Regions from separate parts of the Streptomyces sp. NPDC059037 genome, predicted to be linked through region 2. Evidence: riboswitches for the same ligand, from Rfam matches in the RefSeq annotation. Region 2 holds a riboswitch; the other holds the start of a gene.
The links. Region 2 has a riboswitch for glycine ahead of gcvT (glycine cleavage system aminomethyltransferase GcvT). Riboswitches for the same ligand answer to the same signal wherever they lie in the genome.

Region 1: linked by a shared signal. The riboswitch ahead of gcvP (aminomethyl-transferring glycine dehydrogenase) and the one ahead of gcvT (glycine cleavage system aminomethyltransferase GcvT) in region 2 are both predicted to bind glycine.

The regions. Positions count from the first base shown of each region.
Region 1 covers NZ_JBHYIG010000240.1:338-11,466, reverse strand. Annotated here, with positions in the region: gene ACFWY6_RS34850 (hypothetical protein) at 1-308, shown strand, start outside; gene ACFWY6_RS34845 (DUF5999 family protein) at 616-822, shown strand; gene gcvP (aminomethyl-transferring glycine dehydrogenase) at 925-3,813, opposite strand; glycine riboswitch at 4,013-4,112, opposite strand; gene ACFWY6_RS34835 (PRC-barrel domain-containing protein) at 4,256-4,624, shown strand; gene ACFWY6_RS34830 (DNA polymerase IV) at 4,738-6,138, opposite strand; gene ACFWY6_RS34825 (MerR family transcriptional regulator) at 6,210-6,833, opposite strand; gene ACFWY6_RS34820 (bifunctional nuclease family protein) at 7,006-7,479, opposite strand; gene ACFWY6_RS34815 (MerR family transcriptional regulator) at 7,533-8,276, opposite strand; gene ACFWY6_RS34810 (FHA domain-containing protein) at 8,293-9,264, opposite strand; gene ACFWY6_RS34805 (DUF881 domain-containing protein) at 9,347-10,189, opposite strand; gene ACFWY6_RS34800 (small basic family protein) at 10,195-10,527, opposite strand; gene ACFWY6_RS34795 (DUF881 domain-containing protein) at 10,527-11,129, opposite strand, start outside.
Region 2 covers NZ_JBHYIG010000152.1:5,442-16,570, forward strand. Annotated here, with positions in the region: gene glyA (serine hydroxymethyltransferase) at 1-781, opposite strand, end outside; gene gcvH (glycine cleavage system protein GcvH) at 802-1,179, opposite strand; gene gcvT (glycine cleavage system aminomethyltransferase GcvT) at 1,261-2,385, opposite strand; glycine riboswitch at 2,532-2,646, opposite strand; gene ACFWY6_RS27400 (AAA family ATPase) at 2,800-3,474, shown strand; gene ACFWY6_RS27405 (enhanced serine sensitivity protein SseB) at 3,566-4,378, shown strand; gene ACFWY6_RS27410 (enhanced serine sensitivity protein SseB C-terminal domain-containing protein) at 4,570-5,343, shown strand; gene ACFWY6_RS27415 (ABC transporter permease) at 5,655-6,659, shown strand; gene ACFWY6_RS27420 (ABC transporter substrate-binding protein) at 6,765-8,531, shown strand; gene ACFWY6_RS27425 (ABC transporter permease) at 8,653-9,654, shown strand; gene ACFWY6_RS27430 (ABC transporter ATP-binding protein) at 9,651-10,751, shown strand; gene ACFWY6_RS27435 (dipeptide ABC transporter ATP-binding protein) at 10,817-11,129, shown strand, end outside.

The DNA.
Region 1 (11,129 bases), on a different contig from region 2:
TCTCGCACTTCTTCGAGGGCCCGTACATCGCGGCCACCGAACGCGCCCTGCGCCACGCCGAGAAGATGCCCCTGCCGTACCAGCCACGCCTGTTGTCCGTGCCCGAGCTCTACATGCTCACGCTCTGGCTGCACGGCGACTGCACGGCCGACGGCGCGGGCGGCCATCTCTCGGCCACCGACATCCTCGTACCGCTGGCGCCCGCGCCGCCCGGCATCGCGGCCCACCGCCCGCACCGCGCCGCCGAACTGCTCAAGGTCCTCACCCACCGCCTGACCCCCGCGCCGCTGCTCGGCTCACCCGCCTGACGCCGCCGCACCTCCCGTGCCCCGCCGCCCGACCGGCCGCGGGGCACGGCGCTGTCCGCTGCCCATACGGACTAGCCCGGTATGACCACCCCGAACCACCCGAAGAGACAGTGCAGTTGGGCTGAACCGTCCGGGCGGGTGATACGTCATTAAGCAGTAAGGAGCGCTGCCGCTAAATCCCTGCGGAATGACGCCCGTAGGGCAACACTGGGATCGGACCGACTAACCACGGGGGGCGGTCATGAACACCGCATCGAGCCGCAGGACAGACGTCACAGCCATCACATCGCAGCGAAAGAACCCTTCCATGTGCCAGCACCAACCACCGTGCCCGACAGCCGACTCCGCCGACCGGGAAGCCGCGCTCCTCATGGCGAGCCACCCGGAGCAGGGCTGGAGCCTGCTGTGCAACGGCGTCCTGCTCTTCGAGGACACCGGTGAGCTGCTGCCGGACGGCCAGATCATCGCCCCGCACCGACCGCTGGGCACCGACGAGATCATGACGGCCGCCTGACGCGGCGCCACCACGGCACGGACAACGAAGGGGCCGACCCGGAGAAGCAATCTCCGGACCGGCCCCGACGCATGTGCTGGACCCTGTATCAGTCCTCGTGCATCAGTCCTCGTACGCATCCAGCGGCGGGCAGGAGCAGACCAGGTTCCGGTCGCCGTACGCCTGGTCGATGCGGCGCACCGGCGGCCAGTACTTGTCGGCCGCGACGACACCGGCCGGGAAGACGGCCTCCTCGCGGCTGTAGCCGTGCTCCCACTCGCCGCTCAGCGCGGCCGCGGTGTGCGGCGCGTTGCGCAGCGGGTTGTCGTCGGCGGACCACTCGCCGCCGCCGACCTTCTCGATCTCCGCGCGAATGGCGATCATCGCCTCGCAGAACCGGTCGATCTCGACCAGGTCCTCGCTCTCCGTCGGCTCGATCATCAGCGTCCCGGCGACCGGGAACGACATGGTCGGCGCGTGGAAGCCGTAGTCGATGAGCCGCTTGGCGATGTCGTCGACGCTGACGCCCGTCTCCTTGCTCAGCGGCCGCAGGTCGATGATGCACTCGTGCGCGACGAGGTCGCCGGGACCGGTGTAGAGCACCGGGAAGTGCGGCTCGAGCCGCTTGGCGATGTAGTTCGCGGAGAGCACCGCGACCTGCGTGGCGCGCTTGAGCCCCTCGCCGCCCATGAGACGTACGTACGCCCAGGAGATCGGCAGGATGCCCGCGGAGCCCCACGGCGCGGCGGAGATCGGTCCGACACCCGTCTCGGGACCCGCGGCGGGCTGCATCGGGTGGTTGGGCAGGTACGGCGCGAGGTGCTCGCGCACACCGACCGGGCCGACGCCGGGACCGCCGCCGCCGTGCGGGATGCAGAAGGTCTTGTGCAGGTTCAGGTGCGATACGTCGCCGCCGAAGTGCCCCGGCTTGGCAAGGCCCACCAGCGCGTTGAGGTTGGCGCCGTCGACGTACACCTGCCCGCCGGCCTCGTGCACCTCCGCGCAGATGTCGGCGACGTGCTCCTCGAACACACCGTGCGTCGACGGGTACGTGATCATCAGGACCGACAGCTCGTCGCGGTGCTTCTCGATCTTGGCGCGCAGGTCGTCGACGTCGATCTCGCCGTCGTCGGCGGTCTTCACGACGACGACCTTCATGCCGGCCATCACGGCGCTCGCGGCGTTGGTGCCGTGCGCGGAGGACGGGATGAGGCAGACGGTGCGCTGCTCGTCGCCGTTGGCCCGGTGGTAACCACGGACCGCGAGCAGACCCGCGAGCTCGCCCTGCGAACCGGCGTTGGGCTGCAGCGAGACCTTGTCGTACCCGGTGACCTCGGCGAGCCGCTCCTCCAGCTCACGGATGAGGGTGAGGTAGCCCTGCGCCTGCTGGGCGGGCGCGAAGGGGTGCAGCTGCCCGAACTCGGGCCAGGTGACCGGCTCCATCTCGGTGGTCGCGTTGAGCTTCATGGTGCAGGAGCCCAGCGGGATCATGCCGCGGTCGAGCGCGTAGTCACGGTCGGCCAGCTTGCGCAGGTAGCGCAGCATCGCGGTCTCGGAGCGGTACTGGTGGAAGACCGGGTGCGTCAGGTACGCGTCGGAGCGCAGCAGACCGGCGGGCAGGGTGTCCTCGGTCGCCGCGTCGAGCGCCTCGATGTCCGCCTCGACCCCGAACGCGGTCCAGATCGCGGTCAGCTGCTTGCGCGTGGTGGTCTCGTCGCAGGCCAGCGAGACGTGGTCGGCGTCGACCTGGTGGACGTTGACGCCACCCTCGCGGGCCGCGGAGACAAGCTCCTCGGCCTTGCCGGGCACCCGCACGGTCAGCGTGTCGAAGTACGCGCCGTGCACGACCTCGACCCCGCCCGCGGTGAGGCCGGCGGCCAGCAGCGTCGCGTAGCGGTGGGTGCGCCGCGCGATGGACTTGAGGCCCTCGGGCCCGTGGTAGACCGCGTACATCCCGGCCATGACGGCGAGCAGCACCTGTGCCGTACAGATGTTGCTGGTCGCCTTCTCGCGGCGGATGTGCTGCTCACGGGTCTGCAGCGCGAGCCGGTAGGCCTTGTTGCCGTCGGCGTCGACGGAGACGCCGACGAGCCGGCCCGGCAGGCTGCGGGCGAACTTCTCGCGCACCGCCATGTATCCGGCGTGCGGCCCGCCGAAGCCCATCGGCACACCGAACCGCTGCGTCGTGCCGACCGCGATGTCCGCACCGAGCTCACCGGGCGAGGTGAGCAGCGTCAGGGCGAGCAGATCGGCCGCGACGGAGACCACGGCCCCCAGCTCGTGCGCCTGCTCGATGACCGCCTTGATGTCGCGTACGGCACCGGAGGCACCCGGGTACTGGATCAGTACGCCGACGACACCGCGCTCGGCGACCTCGGCCGGGATGCCCTCGCTCAGATCGGCGACGACGATCTCGACGCCGGTCGGCTCGGCACGGGTCTGAATGACGGCGATGGTCTGCGGCAGCGCGTCGGCGTCAACAACGAAAACGCCGTCCTTGACCTTGCTCATGCGCCGCGAAAGGGCCATGGCCTCGGCCGCGGCGGTCCCCTCGTCGAGCAGGGAGGCACCGGAGGTGGGCAGTCCGGTCAGCTCGGCGACGACGGTCTGGAAGTTGAGCAGCGCCTCGAGCCGGCCCTGGGAGATCTCGGGCTGGTACGGCGTGTAAGCCGTGTACCAAGCAGGGTTCTCCATGACGTTCCGCAGGATGACGGGCGGCGTGAAGGTCCCGTAGTAGCCGAGCCCGATCATGGAATCGAGCACCTGATTCCGATCGGCCAGCGAGCGCAGCTCGGCCAGGACCTCGGCCTCGGTGCGCGCCCCGGGCAGATTCAGCGCCTCGGCGTTCTTGATCACATCCGGCACCGCGGCGGCGGTCAGCTCGTCGAGCGAGCCGTAGCCGACCTGCGCGAGCATCTTGGCCCGTGCTTCGGCATCGGGGCCGATGTGCCGCTGCTCGAAGGGAATGCCCTGCTCAAGCTGTGAGAGCGGGATGCGAGGGGTGGCGGTCATTGCGGAGGCCTCCTGGTCTGACGCTGGTCTGACGCGACCTGCGAGGGGCACCACGGCGCGGGTGCCCGGACGGCCTCCCCCTCTGTCATCTCAACCTGAGAGCTTCACAGACCCGCCCATGGACAGATCTGCTTTCACCGTCGGTGAGGAAGGGTCTCGAACGTGCCCGCCCGACGCCCGCCCTGCTTTCCAGAGTGACCTCGTCCGTGCGGTACAGGGTGCCTGAGAGATTCCGGGGAGGATTTGCTCCTTCGGCGCCTCCGGAATCACCTCCCGGAGAGCTCTCCCGCACGGGGTCAGCAGCCACCGCCAGCGTACCAGCGAGGACCGCGCCCGATCCCTCGAGTGGCCGCATGCCCCGATGTGCTCTTTCGTAGTGATGACAAGCGAATAATGATGAGTTACGCGCCATTTCGACAAACTGCGACCAGTTGGAGGGCCCGTGCAGACCGACATCGATCCGCGCAACCTGATCGGCCGCAAGGCGTTCGACCGGGACGGGGCCAAGATCGGCACGATCGACGAGGTCTACCTCGACGATGCCACCGGCGCCCCGGAGTGGGCCGCGATACGCACGGGCCTGTTCAGCCGTGACGCCTTCGTCCCCCTGGAACCCAGCGAGGTCACGGGAGAGGGCACCCTGCGCATCCCCTTCGAACGCTCCCTGATCAAGGACGCCCCCGACTTCGGCGTAGGCCGCCACCTCTCCCCCGAACAGGAACTCCAGCTCTACCACCACTACGGCCTGGACGTCACCCCCCCACACCCCCCCGACCAGGACTTCGGCAACATCGCAGACGAGAACCCCTGACGCCGCGCCCTCCCCCGTACGCGGCGCTTCCCCGGCCGACCCGACCGCCCTCGTTGTGGGCAGGCGTTCCGCAGGGCGGAACGGGTGGGCACAACGCCCACTGCCGAGCACCGCTACCCCAGGGGCGAAGGCCCAGCACCGTCCCCCGGCGGAGCCACCAGCGGCAACGGCTCCGCCTCCACCAACTCCGGATCATCGACCCGAAACGTCCGCACCCGCCCCGGCGCCGACCCCGGAGTCTCGAACCGCACCGTCACCCGCCCAAGCCCGCTCCCCTGCACCCACCCGCACCCGTACACGGCATGCCGCACATCGTGCCCCGCGGCCCACCGCCGCGCCCCGAGCGGCACCTCCTCGACGGACGCCTCCTCGACCTCCGCCGCGCCCGCCACCTCAGTCACGGCCCCGGCAGCCTCGCCCTCCCCCCGCTCAAGCCCGTCGGCCCGAGCCTGCGCGAAGAGATCCTCCTGCGTGTAGTCCGCAAGCCCCGTGACCCCCACGCCAAGGAGCCGCACGCCCCCTGTGGTGTCCACGGACTCCAGCAGCCGCGCGGCGGCCTCCCGCACCACCCCAGGGTCGTCCGTGGGCCCCCGCAGCGTCTCTGACCGCGTCAGCGTCGAGAAGTCGAACCGCCGCACCTTCAGCACGATGGTCCGCCCCGAGTGCCCGGCAGCCCGCAACCGCTCCACACACCGGTCGGCGAGCCGCGCCACCTCGCCCCTGACCCGCACCCGGTCGTGAATGTCCACGTCGTACGTGTCCTCGACACTGACCGACTTGGACTCCCGCTCCGCCACCACGGGCCGCTCGTCCCGCGCCTGCGCCATCGCGTACAGCGCGCTCCCGTGCGACTTCCCAAGAAGCCGTACGAGCTCGTCCTCGCCCGCCTCCGCGATCTCCCCCACCGTCGTGATCCCGCCCCGCCGCAGATGGTCCCCGGTGGCAGGACCGACCCCGGGCAGCGTCCGCACGGACATCGGCGCGAGCAGCTCCCGCTCGGTCCCCGGAACTATCAGCCGCAGACCATCGGGCTTGGCCTCCTCCGAGGCGATCTTCGCCAGCATCTTGGACGCGGCGAGCCCGACCGACCCCGCGAGTCCCGTCACCGTCTTGATGTCGGCACGCAACCGCTCCCCCACGGCCAGCGCCGACGCCTGGTCGCCGGCCACGCCGCCCGCTTCCAGGTCGACAAAAGCCTCGTCCAGGCTGAGCGGCTCCACCAGCGGCGACAGCTCACGCAGCAGCGCCATCACCTGCTCGCTGATCTCCCGGTAGAGCCCGAAGCGCGGCACCAGATAGGCGGCGTTCGGCGCGAGGCGGCGCGCCTGCCCCATGGGCATCGCCGAGTGCACACCGAGCTTCCGCGCCTCGTACGAAGCCGTGGCCACCACACCCCGCGGCCCGAGCCCGCCCACCACCACGGCTTTCCCGCGCAGACTCGGCTTCGCGGCCTGCTCGGCAGACGCGTAGAAGGCATCCATGTCGAGATGCAGAATCGTGGGCGCGGTTCTCACACCTCTGATGCTGCCCTACGCCACTGACAACGCCCCGAAACCGCCACCCCGACGGCGATGCCGCAACCGCCTCACACGGCCCGGTTACGCCGCCGCGCGAGCTCGTCGGCGGGGTTCTGACGCAGCAGCGTCTCCCCGGTGTCGATGCGCTCCCCGTGCAGCTGCGCAAGCGCCGCTTCCACGTCCCGCCACACGACGCCCACGGCGATCCCGAAGACCCCCTGACCGCCCTGGAGCAGATCGTGGACCTCGTCGGGCGACGTGCACTCGTACACCGTCGCGCCGTCGCTCATGAGCGTCATCCGCTCCAGATCCCGGAATCCGCGGTCGCGCAGATGCTGGACCGTGGTCCGGATGTTCTGCAGGGACACGCCGGTGTCCAGGAACCGCTTCACGATCTTCAGGACGACGACGTCCCGGAAGCTGTAGAGCCGCTGGGTCCCCGACCCGCCCGCGGACCGCACACTGGGCTCGACGAGCCCCGTACGGGCCCAGTAGTCGAGCTGGCGATACGTGATACCGGCGGCCGCACACGCGGTCGGCCCTCGGTACCCGATCTGTTCCTGTTCGGTCTGCCCGGACGTAGCGTCCCCGCTCCCCTGAACCGCCATCGGCCGCCTCGGAGAGTGATCGGCCGTGCTGCCGTGAAGCGGATACGGTCCGCCCATCGCCGTACCGTCGCCGCTGCTTCTCACGCCGACCTCCGTCCTTGACCTGCCTTCCCGACGGTAGGCAGTCACCAGGGGCTCGTCAACGATCGCCACACTCGGCACGCCGAGTGATAATCACCCTAAGAGTGGTTTGCCGCGCCTCACCGCCGGGAAAGGCTAGCCGAATGGTCCGTCGGGACCCTCCGGAGGCATCGGTTCACTGGCTGTTGGTGCCGAAGTCCTCGGGCGAGATCTGGTCGAGGAACTCGCGGAACTTCTCCACCTCGTCCTCCTGCTCGTCCGGAATGGCGATGCCGGCGTCGTCCAGGACCCCGTCACTGCCGTAGATCGGCGTTCCGGTGCGCAGCGCAAGCGCTATGGCGTCGGACGGCCGGGCGCTCACCTCGACTCCACTGGCGAAGACCAGCTCCGCGTAGAAGACCCCTTCGCGCAGGTCCGTGATGCGCACCTCGGTGAGCTCCTGACCCACCGCCTCCAGCACGTCCTTGAACAGGTCGTGGGTCAGCGGCCGTGCGGGCGCCATCCCCTGCTGTGCGAAGGCGATCGCGGTCGCCTCCCCTGGTCCGATCCAGATGGGGAGGTACCGATCGCCTCCCACTTCACGCAGGAGCACGATCGGTTGGTTGGAGGGCATTTCGACCCGGACACCTACGACGTCGAGCTCGTTCACACAGCAACCCTAGGACGTGCCCGGCAGGTTTGGGTAGTCGGGCACCTCTTGAGTCAGGGCAACCGCACCCCGAGAGCGGTCTGCACCAGTGCAGAGTGCAGCTTTCCGGTGAGCCCCGCCAGTTCCTTCGTACGAGCTTCCGCATGGGCCCTGGTCTGCGGATTACGGTGCCTCCGCAGGGGCGCCACGACCTGGTCGACGAGGCCGGCCTCGCGTTCGGCGGCGGTTTTCATGGCCCGCAGATGGCGCGGTTCGATGCCGAACCTGCCGAGTTCGACCACCAGGGCGGCGACCGTCACGGCCTCGGCGTCGTAACCACCTTCCGGCAACGGCGCGATGAGCCCGTACGTCTCCCACTCGTCGAGCTGCTCCGCGTCGATCTCGGCGGCCGCGAGCAGCTCGGCCCGGCCCACCCGGGCCGCCGTGGGCCCTTCGGCCTCGCCGGGGCCCAAGGCATCGCCGGGCCCTCTCGGCTGCCCCAGGGAGGGCAGCGGGGCCGCTTCTCCGCGCTCCAGGGCGTCCAGGTGCTCCCGGATGACCTTGAGCGGCAGATAGTGGTCCCGCTGCATCCGCAGGACGTGACCGAGCCGCTCGACGTCCTGCGGGCCGAACTTCCGGTACCCGGACGGCGTGCGTTCGGGCTCGATGAGCCCTTCCGACTCCAGGAATCGGATCTTGGAGATCGTGACCTCGGGAAATTCGTCACGCAGCGCGTTCAGGACGGCGCCGATGCTCATCAGCCGACGGTCCTCGGCGGCGGTGCCGTTCCCGGCACCGCCCCTCGGTGTTTGAAGCATGGACCTTCCTGACGGGTCAGATGCCGACGCCCCGCTGGCTCGCGTAGAAGACCAGCCGGTACTTACCGATCTGCACCTCGTCGCCGTTCGACAGCGCGACGGAGTCGATGCGCTCCCGGTTGACGTACGTGCCGTTGAGGCTGCCCACGTCCGCGACGGTGAAGGAACCGTCCTGGACGCGACGGAACTCCACGTGGCGGCGCGACACGGTCACGTCGTCCAGGAAGATGTCGCTCTGCGGGTGACGCCCTGCCGTGGTCAGCTCGCCGTCCAGGAGGAAGCGGCTGCCCGAGTTCGGACCGCGGCGCACCACGAGGAGCGCCGAGCCGAGCGGCAACGCGTCGACGGCGGCCTGGGCCTCCGGCGAGAGGGCGGGCGAGGCGGTCTGCCCCGTCACCTCGGCGTCATAGGCCTCGAGGCCCGAGATGGAGATCGTCGAGGTCGTCTCGGACGGACGCTCCGGCGCGGCCCCGGCCCGCAGCGGCGCGCCGCAGTTGGAGCAGAACCGGCTCGCGTCGGCGTTGCGGTTCCCGCACCTCGTACACACCAGGGCCATGGACGGATCCTCCTGCCGCGGCTGCCCCGCGGGGGCATTGGACGCGTACGGACCAGGGGTAAACCCTCCACCCGTACTTGAGGTTGACGGTTCTCCGAAACCTATGCGGCCCGCACCGGCAGGGTCAACAGACGACGCGCCCTGTCCGCCCGAAATGTCACCGCCAGGACCACCGACCTGATCACGGAACATCGGGCGCTCGCCGCCCTGGTCCTCGGCGGCGTCTCCATGGCGCGGCGCACGGTGCCGGGCAGTGGCGGGATTGCCGCTGTCCTCGCGCGAACGCTTGCCGAACAACTTCTCAAACAACTTCACGGGCGATTCCCCTTGACCGAAACAGACCCGCCCGTGGGGCAGGACGAACCCTGATTGCACACACCGGCGTACATCGGCGTACCAGACATCCTCACAACGTCCGTACCCGCCAAACAGTTTCCACCACGCACCACGCTTACAGTGCGCCGACCCCCCGCAACCTCATGCCCTCCCCGGACGGCCCCCATGCGCCCCCGCCTCACTGGGAGGACGACCGAGCGTAGTCAGGCCGCTTCGCGGGTCGCAAGGCGTCCACCACGATCTTCTCCGCTCGCGCCACGGTGACCGTGGCCTGCTCCTTCTCCAGAGTCTGCACCACCCCACCAGGGATGTTCAGCGCCGGCTCGAGGTCCTGCGGCTTGCCGATCACCTTGAAGCGATAGGGCTTGCCGACCTTGCGGCCGTCCACCCGTACGCCACCACCGTCCGTGTCCGACAGGTAGGTGCTTGCCACCACGCGCACGTCATTGATCTGGATGGCCTCGGCCCCCGCAGCGCGCAGTTCCTGAATGGCGTCGAGCAGCATGTCCGCCTCAACCGACCCCTTCTTGTCATCGATGGTCAGCGTGATGCCAGGACCCTGCGCGGCCACGGTGCCCGCCAGAATGCCGAGTTGTCTTTCCTTCTCGACCGTCTGCTTGCGGGCCTCCTCGGCCTGGTCCGAGCTGTTCTCGAGCCCGGTGCGCTGATCCTCCAGACGCTGCTTCTCATCTTCCAGACGCTGCGTACGGTCATCCAGTTCATCGAGGATGCGTACGAGATCTTCCTGACGTGCTCCGCGCAGTGCGCTGCTGTCGTTGTTGGAGCGCACCTGGATGGCCAGGCCGAGCCCCAGGACGAACAGCAGCAGGGCGACGATCAGTTGGGGACGCGTGACACGCGGCGGCCACAGCGCCTCCACCAGCCGCTGACGGCCCTTCAATGGCTGCTGCTCGCTCTGCGCGGGCGCGGCGTCGTCCGCCGGCTCCACGGGCGCGCTCGGCACCTCGGGGGGCAGTTCCTTGTGCCGGTTGTCGTTCCCGGGCGTCTCGTCCGTGGCCATCGGCGTCACGCCCGGAAGATGTGTCGGCGGATGGCGGCGGCGTTGGAGAAGATCCGGATGCCAAGCACCACCACGACACCGGTGGAGAGCTGAGCGCCTACGCCCAACTTGTCGCCCAGGAACACGATGAGGGCGGCCACGACCACGTTCGAGAGGAACGAGACCACGAAGACCTTGTCGTCGAAGATCCCGTCGAGCATCGCGCGCAGGCCTCCGAACACCGCGTCGAGCGCGGCGACGACGGCGATCGGAAGGTACGGCTCGACCACCGCCGGAACCTCGGGCCGGACCAACAATCCGGCCACGACTCCCACGACGAGGCCCAGTACGGCGATCACTATGTGCCCTTTCCTGCCTTCGGCTCTGCTGTACGTACGGTCACACTCGGTGCTGCCGGGAGTCGGAGGCTCTCCTGTACGGAAATGCTGGTCCTGACCCCGAAGTTCTCCTGCAGAGCATGCAGATACTGACCGTCGCGACTGTTCTGGAATCTCGTGCTCAACCGCTGCCCGTCCCCCACGGCAAGCACCGTATAGGGCGGCACCAGCGGCTTGTTGTCGACCAGTATCGCGTCACCCGCGGCCCTGATCGCCGACAGAGCGGTCAGCCGCTGGTCGTTGATGGCGATCGCCTCCGCGCCCGACTGCCACAGGCCGTTGACCACCCGCTGCATGTCGCGGTCCCGCACCCGTCCGGTGTCGGAGAACCCGCTGCTCTCCCGCGGTCCGCCACCGCCCTGGTCGGCTGCCTTGGCGTCGTCCACGACGAGCTTCACGCCCGGCCCGTCCACCTCTGTGGCACCGGAGAGCAGAGCCACCAACCCGCCCTGGCTTCCGCCGTGCTTCTTCAGCGCCTCACGCTGCCGCTCGCTCACGTCGTCGCGGAGCGTCTCGACGTCTTCTTCGAGCTTGTCCGCGTCCGAAGTCGCCGACTCGATCCG
Region 2 (11,129 bases):
CGCCCTGGAAGCCGGGGAAGACCGCGGAGTTCAGCTTCTTCGCGAACTCCTTGCTGCGGGCCAGGATGATGCCGCCGCGCGGGCCGCCGAGCGTCTTGTGCGTGGTGGAGGTCACCACGTCCGCGAACGGCACCGGGTTGGGGTGCAGACCGGCGGCGACGAGCCCGGCGAAGTGCGCCATGTCGACCCACAGGTACGCGCCGACCTCGTCGGCGATCCGGCGGAACTCGGCGAAGTCGAGCTGGCGCGGGTAGGCGGACCAGCCCGCGATGATCACCTTCGGGCGGTTCTCCTTGGCCAGGCGCTCGACCTCGGCCATGTCGACCAGACCGGCCTCGTCGACGTGGTACGCGACCACGTTGAACTGCTTGCCGGAGAAGTTCAGGCGCATGCCGTGGGTGAGGTGGCCGCCGTGCGCCAGGTCGAGGCCGAGGATCGTGTCGCCGGGCTTGGCGATCGCGAAGAGGGCGGCCTGGTTGGCGGAGGCGCCGGAGTGCGGCTGGACGTTGGCGTACTCGGCGCCGAACAGGTCCTTGACCCGGTCGATCGCGATCTGCTCGGTGACGTCGACGTGCTCACAGCCGCCGTAGTAGCGACGGCCGGGGTAGCCCTCGGCGTACTTGTTGGTGAGGACCGTGCCCTGGGCCTCCATGACGGCGACCGGAGCGAAGTTCTCCGAGGCGATCATTTCCAGGGTGGACTGCTGGCGGTGGAGCTCGGCGTCGACGGCGGCGGCGACGTCCGGGTCCAGCTCGTGGAGAGGGGTGTTGAGAAGCGACATCAGGTGGTCCCTAAGGGTCTTTAGTTGCCTGCGAGCTCGGTGTATTCGGCCGCGGAGAGCAGGTCGTCCGGCTCCGCCGTGATCCGTACCTTGAACAGCCAGCCGCCCTCGAAGGGCGCGGAGTTCACCAGCGACGGGTCGTCCACGACGTCCTGGTTCGCCTCGGTGACCTCACCGGTCACCGGCGAGTACAGGTCGCTGACGGACTTCGTCGACTCGAGCTCGCCGCAGGTCTCGCCCGCGGTCACCGTGTCGCCGACCGCCGGGAGCTGGGCGTAGACGACGTCACCGAGCGCGTTGGCCGCGAACTCGGTGATGCCGATCGTCGCCACACCGTCCTCGGTGGCCGAGAGCCACTCGTGCTCCTTGCTGTAACGCAGCTGCTGGGGGTTGCTCATGACCTGAATTCTCCTGTACGCGGATGGGTGCTGCGGAACGAGAAAGATGTGCGTGACGTCACTGCCGACGCCCGCGGGGGGTCACTTCTGGCGCTTGTAGAACGGCAGCGCCACGACCTCGTACGGCTCATGGGTACCGCGGATGTCCACGCCGACACCCTCGGTGCCGGGGGCCGCGTGCGCCGCGTCGACGTACGCGATGGCGATCGGCTTGCCGAGCGTCGGGGACGGGGCGCCGGAGGTGACCTCGCCGATGACCTTGCCGTCGGCGACGACGGGGAAGCCCGCGCGCGGGACGCGGCGACCGGAAGCGATCAGGCCGACCAGCTTGCGCGGGGGAGCGGTCTCGGCGCGCTCGGCGGCGGCCGCGAGGGCGGCACGGCCCACGAAGTTCTCCGACTCCGAGGTCTTCTCGAACTTCACGACCCGGCCCAGGCCCGCGTCGAACGGCGTCAGCTCGGCGGTCAGCTCGTGCCCGTACAGCGGCATGCCCGCCTCCAGGCGCAGCGTGTCGCGGCAGGAGAGACCGGCCGGGACCATGCCGACGGGCGTGCCCGCCTCCATCAGCGCGCCCCACAGCTTCTCCGCGTCACCGGGGGCGACGAAGAGCTCGAAGCCGTCCTCGCCGGTGTAGCCGGTGCGGGCGATAAGGGCGGGCACGCCAGCAACTGTGCCCGGCAGGCCCGCGTAGTACTTCAGGCCGTCCAGGTCGGCGTCCGTGAGGGACTTCAGGATGCCGGGGGACTCGGGGCCCTGGACGGCGAGCAGCGCGTACGCGTCGCGGTCGTCGCGGACCTCGGCGTCGAACTCCTCGACGCGGTTGCTCAGCTCGTTCAGGACGTTCTGGGCGTTGGAGGCATTGGCGACGACCATGTACTCGGCCTCGGCCAGGCGGTACACGATCAGGTCGTCGAGGATGCCGCCGTCCTGGTCGACGATCATCGTGTAGCGGGCGCGGCCGACACCGACGGAGCCGATGTTGCCGACCAGCGAGAAGTTCAGGAAGTCCACGGCCTCCGGGCCGGTGACGGTGATCTCGCCCATGTGGGAGAGGTCGAAGAGACCGGCCTTGGTGCGTACGGCGATGTGCTCTTCGCGCTCGCTGCCGTACCGCAGCGGCATGTCCCAGCCCGCGAAGTCGGTCATGGTCGCGCCGAGCGCCCGATGCACCGCATCGAGGGCTGTCAGACGGGGGGCGGTACTCATACGTAGAACTCCCAGGGCATGACGGGCGAGGTAGATCCTCCCCATCTGTCATCGGAACCTGAGAGGTTCACCACGACCCGTACGTATGGGGGTCATGACTTGCACCTTGGGTGGAGCCGCCGTGGCGGCCCGCTTTTCAGATGTGCCTCGCCCGCGCGGTACGGGGCCTGAGAGATTCAAGGGAGGGACTTGCTCCTTCGGCGCCCCGGCGTGTCGTACGACGCGTACGACGGTGACCGGGAACTCTCCCGCGCGGATTCAAGCGGCCTGTATGGAGTTTGCGGGCACATCATTGCACGGGGCTCCGTCACAGGGCAGTGCCAGTCCAGTAATGCCCTTGTGCCGCATTACCTTCTCTTTACACTTGCCGGGGAAGCTGCGGTAAGCAGGTACGTGACCGCTATGGGGAGGCCGATCACGGTGCGCAGGACCAGTGTCTACGCGACCAACACAGGGGTGGCCCTGCCCAAGCAGGATGCCGCCCCCGTCAGGGAGAGCTGTGGCCCCCTGCCCGCGGCCGTCGTCCGGGACCTGAGGCAGCGGATGGGCCACAGTCCGCACCGGCTGTCCTTCGGCGGCGGCGACCTGATCGTCGTCTCCGGGCTGCCGGGCAGCGGAAAGTCCACGCTGATGCGCAGAGCCGTCGCGGGCCCGCGCATCGACTCGCAGGACACCCGCGACCGCTGGGCGAGCCGCATGCCGCGCTTCCTTCCGTACGCGGTCTACCGCCCCCTGGTCCGCATCGCGCACTACGCGGGCCTGCGCCGGGCCCTGCGCTCCGGCGAGGGGGTCGTCGTGCACGACTGCGGCACCCAGGCCTGGGTGCGCCGCTGGCTGGCCAGGGAAGCGGCGCGACGGGGCACGACCCTGCATCTGCTGCTGCTCGACGTGCCGCCGGAAACGGCTGTCGAGGGTCAGCTCGCGCGCGGCCGCGGCGTCTCGCGGTACGCCTTCGCGCGCCACCGCAGAACGGTCGGCCGGCTGGTCGGCGCCGCCGAGCGGGGGGATCTGCCGCGCGGCGTCGGCTCGGCGCTGCTGCTCGACCGGACGGCGGCCGGGGTGCTGAACGGGATCACCTTCGGGGACTGACCCGGGTGAGGGCCCGCGCACCGCGTAGCGGGCCCGCGCGCCGCGTTAGGGTCGACGGCAGGCAGAGCGGGACGAAGCAGGGGTAAGACAGATGGACATTCCGGCGCAGGCACACGCCCATCCGTACGGAGGATGGCCGGGCAACGAACTCGAAGAGGTGCTCGCGGCGGCCCTCGGCACCGGCGGCGCTCCTCAGACAGGCACAACCTCCGCGGCGGCCCGCATCGTCGAGGTCCTCGGCCGCAGCCACATCTGGGTCCCGCTGCCGAACGGCGGGGACGGGGCCGCCGGGACGCTCGACCTGCCCACGCTGGAGATCGAGGGCCAGGCGTACGTGCCCGTCTTCAGCTCCGAGCAGCAGTTCCAGCAGGTCACCGGCGGCCGGATGAGCTGCACCGTGGCGCCCGCCGTGGAGTTCGCGCGCGGCTTGCCCCCGCAGCTCGGCATCGCGCTCAACCCGGACGGCACGATCGGCGTGCCGCTGCCGCCCCCGGCCGTCGCCGAGCTCTGCCGGGCGGGGCGCACCCCCCTCGACGGCCCCGCGAGCGGCGGCCGTGTCCGTCTCTTCGAGCCGGACTGGCAGCACGACCCGGTCGACTTCCTGTCCGCCGCGGCCCGCGAGTTCGAGGCCACGGGGGTCGTCCTGAGCGCCCGCCGCTGCCTGGCCAGCGTCGAGGGCGAGGACCCGGCCCTGTTCATCGGCGTCGAGCTGTCCTCCTGGGAGGGCAACGCCCGCGATCTGCCGATGCAGGCCGTGGGCCGCGCGCTCGGCCTGGCCCCGGTGGCCTGGCCGGTGAACCTGGTGCTGCTCGACGTGGCCCAGGACCCGGTGGGCGACTGGATGCGCGCAAGGGTGCGGCCCTTCTTCGGACAGAGCCACCAGCACGAGCACGGACGTGTGTAGAGATACGAGCACGGAGGTGTGGAGAGACATGCGCACCGGCGGGTGTGACCACGCCGTACGTCAAGTCGGTGTCAGGATCGCCGCTTAAGCTGGTTTCATGACCCGGGCGGGTTACGGCCGTGCCGGCCGGGTCCGTTGCGGATCATTCGGATCATCGGGGTCGTCGGGTCATCGCGAAGGGGCGGTTAAGGGTGAGTGCGTCGGGCACGGCTGCGGCCGGGCAGGTCGAGCACATGCTGCGCCAGGTGACGCCGGGGCGCTACGACGCCTACGAGGCGCTCCTGCGGGCGCTCGCCGCCGACCAGGTGTGGATGCTGCTCTGGCACGGCCAGGCCGGATCCCCCGACGCCCAGTACGGAAACATGGAGGTCGAGGGCCTCGGTTATGCGCCGTGCGTGACCTCCGCCCAGGAGCTCTCCGCCAGTGGCTGGAACCGCTCGTACGAAGTGGTCGCAGGCGTCGACATCGCCCGCACCCTCTACCCCGACAACTACGGCCTCTGGCTCAACCCGCACGCGCCCGGCGGCGGCGTCGGCATCCCCTGGCTGGATCTGCGCCGTATCGCATCGGGCCTTGACCTGCTGCCCGCGGGCCCGCTGCGGCTCACCGAGCCGGCCATCGAGATCCCGCAGTTCTACGCGCTGCTCACGCAGAACGCGCACCGCACCCCGGCGGTCCGCGCGCTGCGCCGCGCCTGGGTGCAGCCCGCGCTCGGCGCTCCCTATCTGGCCATCGGTCTCGATGTGTACGACACGTCGCCGCCCTCGGTCGACGCCGTGCGCGCGATGATGCAGCAGTCGATCGCCGCCGTGCCCGACGGCCTGCCCGTGTCGACGGTCGCGATGTCCGACGCGTACGACCCGGTCGCCATGTGGCTGCGCGCCAACGCCAGGCCGTTCTACGACCGCGAGGCCCAGGCGGCCCCGGCCCCCGCGGGCGGCTACGGCTACCCCGCGCAGTACTGAGAACCGCCCGCACCTGCCCGAACGGCCACGATGTCCCGTTCTGATGGTGGAGGGGCTCAATAGGCCCCTGTGGCTCCTTGCGACCCAACTGCCCCGTGTTCGCCCCTCGTTCACCCGAGTCCGGATAACGGAACACTCCGATCAGCATCACGGTTGCGCATCCATTCCCCAACAAGGCTGGTAACAGATCGCGACCCCGATGAAGACTCCCGCACCAGGGGCGGTTCGCCCCTGTGTACGACGGACTGATCACGTCGCTACAGCGGCAAGTGCGGGCCGGTCACCACCGGTTGAGAGGGGTCCCTGCCACGATGACGGCACCATTGCATGACACACCTGCGGACGCGGACCCGACAGCGGACGTCGCTCCCGCAGCTGGTGCAGGGGTGAAGAAGGTCGAGGGGCGGTCCCTCAAGCAGATCGCCTGGAACCGCCTGAAGCGGGACAAGGTCGCCCTGGCCGGCGGCATCACCGTGCTCGTCCTGGTCCTTGTCGCCGTCTTCGCGCCCCTGATCGTCTCCCTGTTGGGCCACCCGCCCAACGAGTTCCATCAGGACGAGCTCGAAGACCTCACGAACCTGCCCAAGGGCGCCTTCGGCGGCATGAGTACGGACTTCCTCTTCGGAGTCGAGCCGAACAAGGGCCGCGACGTCTTCAGCCGGATCGTCTACGGAGCGCGGATCTCGCTCCTCGTGGCGTTCCTCGCCGCCGTGGTCGCCGTGGTGCTCGGCACCTTCTTCGGCATCATCGCCGGCTACTTCGGCGGCTGGATCGACGCCCTGATCAGCCGGGTCATGGACGTGCTGCTCGCCTTCCCGCAGCTGCTCTTCGTGATCTCCCTGGTCTCGGTACTCCCCGACGACCTGCTCGGGCTCACCGGCAGCGGCGTACGCATCGCCGTACTGATCCTGGTGATCGGCTTCTTCGGCTGGCCCTACGTCGGACGCATCGTGAGAGGCCAGACCCTCTCGCTGCGCGAACGCGAGTACGTGGAGGCGGCCCGCAGCCTCGGCGGCGGTCAACGGCACATCCTCTTCAAGGAGTTGCTGCCGAACCTGGTCGCACCGATCACGGTGTACGCGACGCTCATGATCCCCACCAACATCCTCACCGAAGCGGCGCTGAGCTTCCTCGGCGCGGGTGTGCGTCCGCCCACGGCCTCCTGGGGCGGCATGCTCCGGGACGCACTGGCGACGTACGAGCACGACCCGATGTTCATGGTCTTCCCAGGCCTGGCGATCTTTGTGACCGTGCTCGCCTTCAACCTCTTCGGTGACGGGCTGCGCGACGCCCTGGACCCCAAGGGAACTCGGTAAACAGCTCCAACTGGCTTGCCCCTGCCGCAGCGTCAGGTGGCTCTTCCCATGGTTCTCAAGGCAGTCAAACGCCAAAAGGACCACGAATCTCGGAGGATGCGAGAAATGCCCACAGGTTCCTCTCAACGACGGCTCACCGCTGGCGCGGCCCTCGTCGTAGCGGCGCTGGTGACCACCACGGCGTGCGGCGGCGGCAGCGACGACGAAGACAGCAAGGGCGCCGGCTACAACGCGGCCATCGGCAAGGTCGCCAACAAGTCGACGAAGGCGGGCGGCACGCTCAAGTTCGTCGCCAAGCAGGACCTCGACTCGGCCGACCCGCAGCGCGCCTACTACGGCATGACGTGGGACTTCATGCGGTACTACACCCGCACGCTGATCACGTACGACACCAAGCCGGGTGCCGCGTCCAACAAGCTCGTCCCCGACCTCGCCGAGTCCACGGCGAAGATCAGCGACGACGGCAAGACCTACACGTACAAGCTGCGTGACGGCCTCACCTGGGAGGACGGCTCCAAGCTGACCTCCAAGGACATCAAGTACGGCATCGAGCGCATCTGGGCGACCAAGGTCATCACCGGTGGTCCCGCGTACCTGAAGACGACGCTTGACCCCAAGGGCGAGTACAAGGGCCCCTACGAGGACAAGTCGAAGGACAAGCTGGGTCTGAAGGCGATCGAGACGCCCGACGACAACACCATCATCTTCAAGCTGCCCAAGAAGAACGGCGACTTCGAGCAGATGCTCGCGATGCCGTCGGGCACCCCGGTGAAGCAGTCCGAGGACACCGGCGCCAAGTACACCCAGCGCCCGTTCTCCTCCGGCCCGTACAAGTTCCAGAACTACAGCGCCGGCAAGAGCATCACGCTGGTCCGCAACAAGAACTGGAAGAAGTCGTCGGACCCGGTCCGTCCCGCGCTGCCGGACAAGATCACGGTCACCATCTCGGCGAACCTCGAAGAGAACGACAAGCGCCTGATGGAAGGCGACTACGACATCGACATGAATGGCACCGGCATGACCCAGTCGGGTCGTACCACCGCCATTCAGGACCACAAGGGCAACGTCGACAACATGCAGACGGACTTCGTCCGTTACGTCGCCCTGGTGACCAAGACGAAGCCGTTCGACAACGAGAACTGCCGCAAGGCCGTCTTCTACGCCACGGACTTCGCGGGCCTGCAGAAGACCCGTGGTGGCCCGCTCGCCGCCGGTGAGATCGCCACCAGCGTCTTCCCGAAGTCCATCAAGGGCAACGACGACTACGACCCGTACGGGATCCTGAAGCGCAAGGGCAAGCCGGACGCCACCGCGGCCAAGGCCGAGCTGAAGAAGTGCGGCAAGCCGAGCGGCTTCGACACCAAGATCTCGGCCCGCACCAACCAGCCGGGCGAGGTGGACGCCGCCACGGCGCTCCAGGAGCAGCTGAAGAAGGTCGGCATCAACGCCGAGGTCGACCAGATCGACGGCGCCGACTCCTCCAGCATCACCGGTTCTCCCTCGGTGGTGAAGAAGCGCGGCATCGGCATGACGATGGCGGGCTGGGGTCCGGACTTCCCGACCGGTCAGGGCTACGCGCAGCCGCTGTTCGACAGCCGCTTCATCGCTGAGAACGGCAACTACAACGAGTCGCAGATCGACGAGCCGAAGGTCGACAAGTTCTTCGACGACGCGATCGCCGAGGTCGACCCGAACAAGGCCGGTGAGATCTACACCGACCTGGCTCACGAGATCGTCGACAAGGCCTACTGGATGCCCTTCATCTACGAGAAGAACATCTCGTGGCGCGGTTCGCGGGCGACCAACGTCTACTCCTCCGCCGCCTACAGCGGCCGCTACGACTACGTCTCGCTCGGTGTGAACGAGAAGTAGTCCCGCCGCAAGGCCGTCCGTCCCACCGCCGAATCCCGCCAGTCCGAAGGGCAGGTGATGGCCCCGGGCGGTGGCCGGGGCCCCTCACAAGGGGGCCTTGGCCACCGCCGGGCCGCGCACAGTGCTTGCTTATCTCATCCGGCGCCTGATCGCCGTTGTCGTCATGGTGCTGGTCGTACTGCTCGCGACCTTCACCGTCTTCTTCATGCTGCCCAAGTGGGCGGGACAGGACATCGCCGTCCTCTTCGCCGGCAAGTCGTCCGGAGCCGAGCAGCTCGCCGGCATCCGGATCAAACTGGGCCTGGACGACCCTCTGCTCGTCCAGTTCTGGGACTTCGTCAAGGGCATCCCGATGGGGCGTGACTACGCCAACGGGGCCGACGTCACCCACTGCCCGGCCCCCTGCTTCGGATACTCCTTCCGTACCGAGGCCCCGGTCTGGGAGACCCTCAAGGACGCCCTGCCCGTCACCGGTGCGCTCGCCGCCGGCGCCTGTGTGCTGTGGCTGATCGCCGGTGTCGCCACCGGTGTGCTCTCCGCGCTCAAGCGGGGCACCGTCTGGGACCGTTCCGCGATGATCACCGCCCTCGGCGGCGTCTCGCTGCCGATCTTCTTCACCGGCATGATCGCGATGGGGCTCTTCGTCCACACCCTTGGCTGGGTGAAGATCGAGGACACCCTCACCACGGACGATCCGATCAACATCTGGTTCGAGACGCTGATCCTGCCCTGGATCGTGCTCGCGTTCCTCAACGCCGCCATGTACGCGCGACTGACCCGCGCCACCATGCTGGAAGTGCTCGGTGAGGACTACATCCGCACCGCGCGCGCCAAGGGGCTCGGCGAGGCCGTCGTCATCAGACGGCACGCGCTGCGCTCCGCCATGACGCCGATCCTCACGGTCTTCGGCCTCGACCTCGGTGTGCTGCTCGGTGGCGCCGTCCTCACCGAGTCCACGTTCAACCTGCCGGGGCTCGGCCTCGAGGCGGTCAAGGCCATCAGCAACAAGGACCTGCCGGTGATCCTCGGCGTCACCTTGTGCGCATCGCTCGCGATCGCCCTCGCCAACCTCGTCGTCGACCTTCTGTACGCCGTCATCGACCCGCGAGTGAGGCTGGGATGACCGAACTGCACAAGACCGGAGCGGCGGTCGGAGAACCCGTCGCCACTGCTTCGGCCGCTCCCACCGCCTTTCTCGAAGTGCGCGATCTCAAGGTGCACTTCCCGACCGACGACGGCCTGGTCAAGTCCGTCGACGGGCTCAGCTTCCAGCTGGAGAAGGGCCGTACCCTCGGCATCGTCGGCGAGTCGGGATCCGGCAAGTCCGTCACCTCGCTCGGCATCCTGGGCCTGCACACCGCAGGGCAGTACGGCCGCCGCAGGGCGCAGCTCTCCGGTGAGATCTGGCTGAACGGCACGGAGCTGCTCACCGCGGACCCCAACGAGGTGCGCAGGCTGCGCGGCCGCGACATGGCGATGATCTTCCAGGACCCGCTGTCCGCGCTGCACCCGTACTACTCCATCGGCAAGCAGATCATGGAGGCGTACCGGGTCCACAACGACGTGGACAAGAAGACCGCCCGCAAGCGCGCCGTCGAGATGCTCGACCGGGTGGGCATCCCCCAGCCGGACAAGCGGGTCGACAGCTACCCGCACGAGTTCTCCGGCGGCATGCGCCAGCGCGCGATGATCGCGATGGCCCTGGTGAACAACCCCGAGCTGCTCATCGCGGACGAGCCGACGACCGCCCTGGACGTGACCGTCCAGGCGCAGATCCTCGACCTCATCCGGGATCTGCAGAAGGAGTTCGGCTCCGCGGTCATCATGATCACGCACGACCTGGGCGTGGTCGCCGAGATGGCGGACGAGCTGCTCGTGATGTACGGCGGCCGCTGCGTCGAGCGCGGCACCGCCGAGAAGGTCTTCTACGAGCCCCAGCACCCCTACACCTGGGGCCTGTTGGGCTCGATGCCGCGCATCGACCGCGAGGAGACCGACCGTCTCGTGCCGGTCAAGGGCTCCCCGCCCAGCCTGATCAACCTGCCGCAGGGCTGTGCCTTCAACCCGCGCTGCCCGTACGCCGACATCCCCAAGGACCAGATCACCCGCCGCGAGCGCCCCGATCTGCGCGAGGTGGCCCCGGGACACTTCACCGCCTGCCACATGGCGCAGGAGGAGCGCACCCGCATCTGGACCGAAGAGATTGCGCCGAAGCTGTGAAAGACGAAGCGAAAGACCAGGCGAAAGATCTGGCGAAAGATCCGGTGAAGGGCAAGGGCCAGGAGATGACGATCCCGGCGCAGTCGAAGAGCTCTCCGGAGTCTCCCGAGCCGCTGCTCAAGGTCGAAGGCCTGGTGAAGCACTTCCCCATCAAGAAGGGGCTGCTGCAGCGCCAGGTGGCGGCGGTACAGGCCGTCGACGGTCTCACCTTCGACGTACGCCCCGGTGAGACGCTCGGCGTCGTGGGCGAGTCGGGCTGCGGCAAGTCGACGATGGGCCGGCTGATCACCCGCCTGCTCGAACCGACCGCGGGCCGCGTGGAGTTCGAGGGCGTGGACATCACGCACCTGAACACCGGCAAGATGCGGCCGCTGCGCC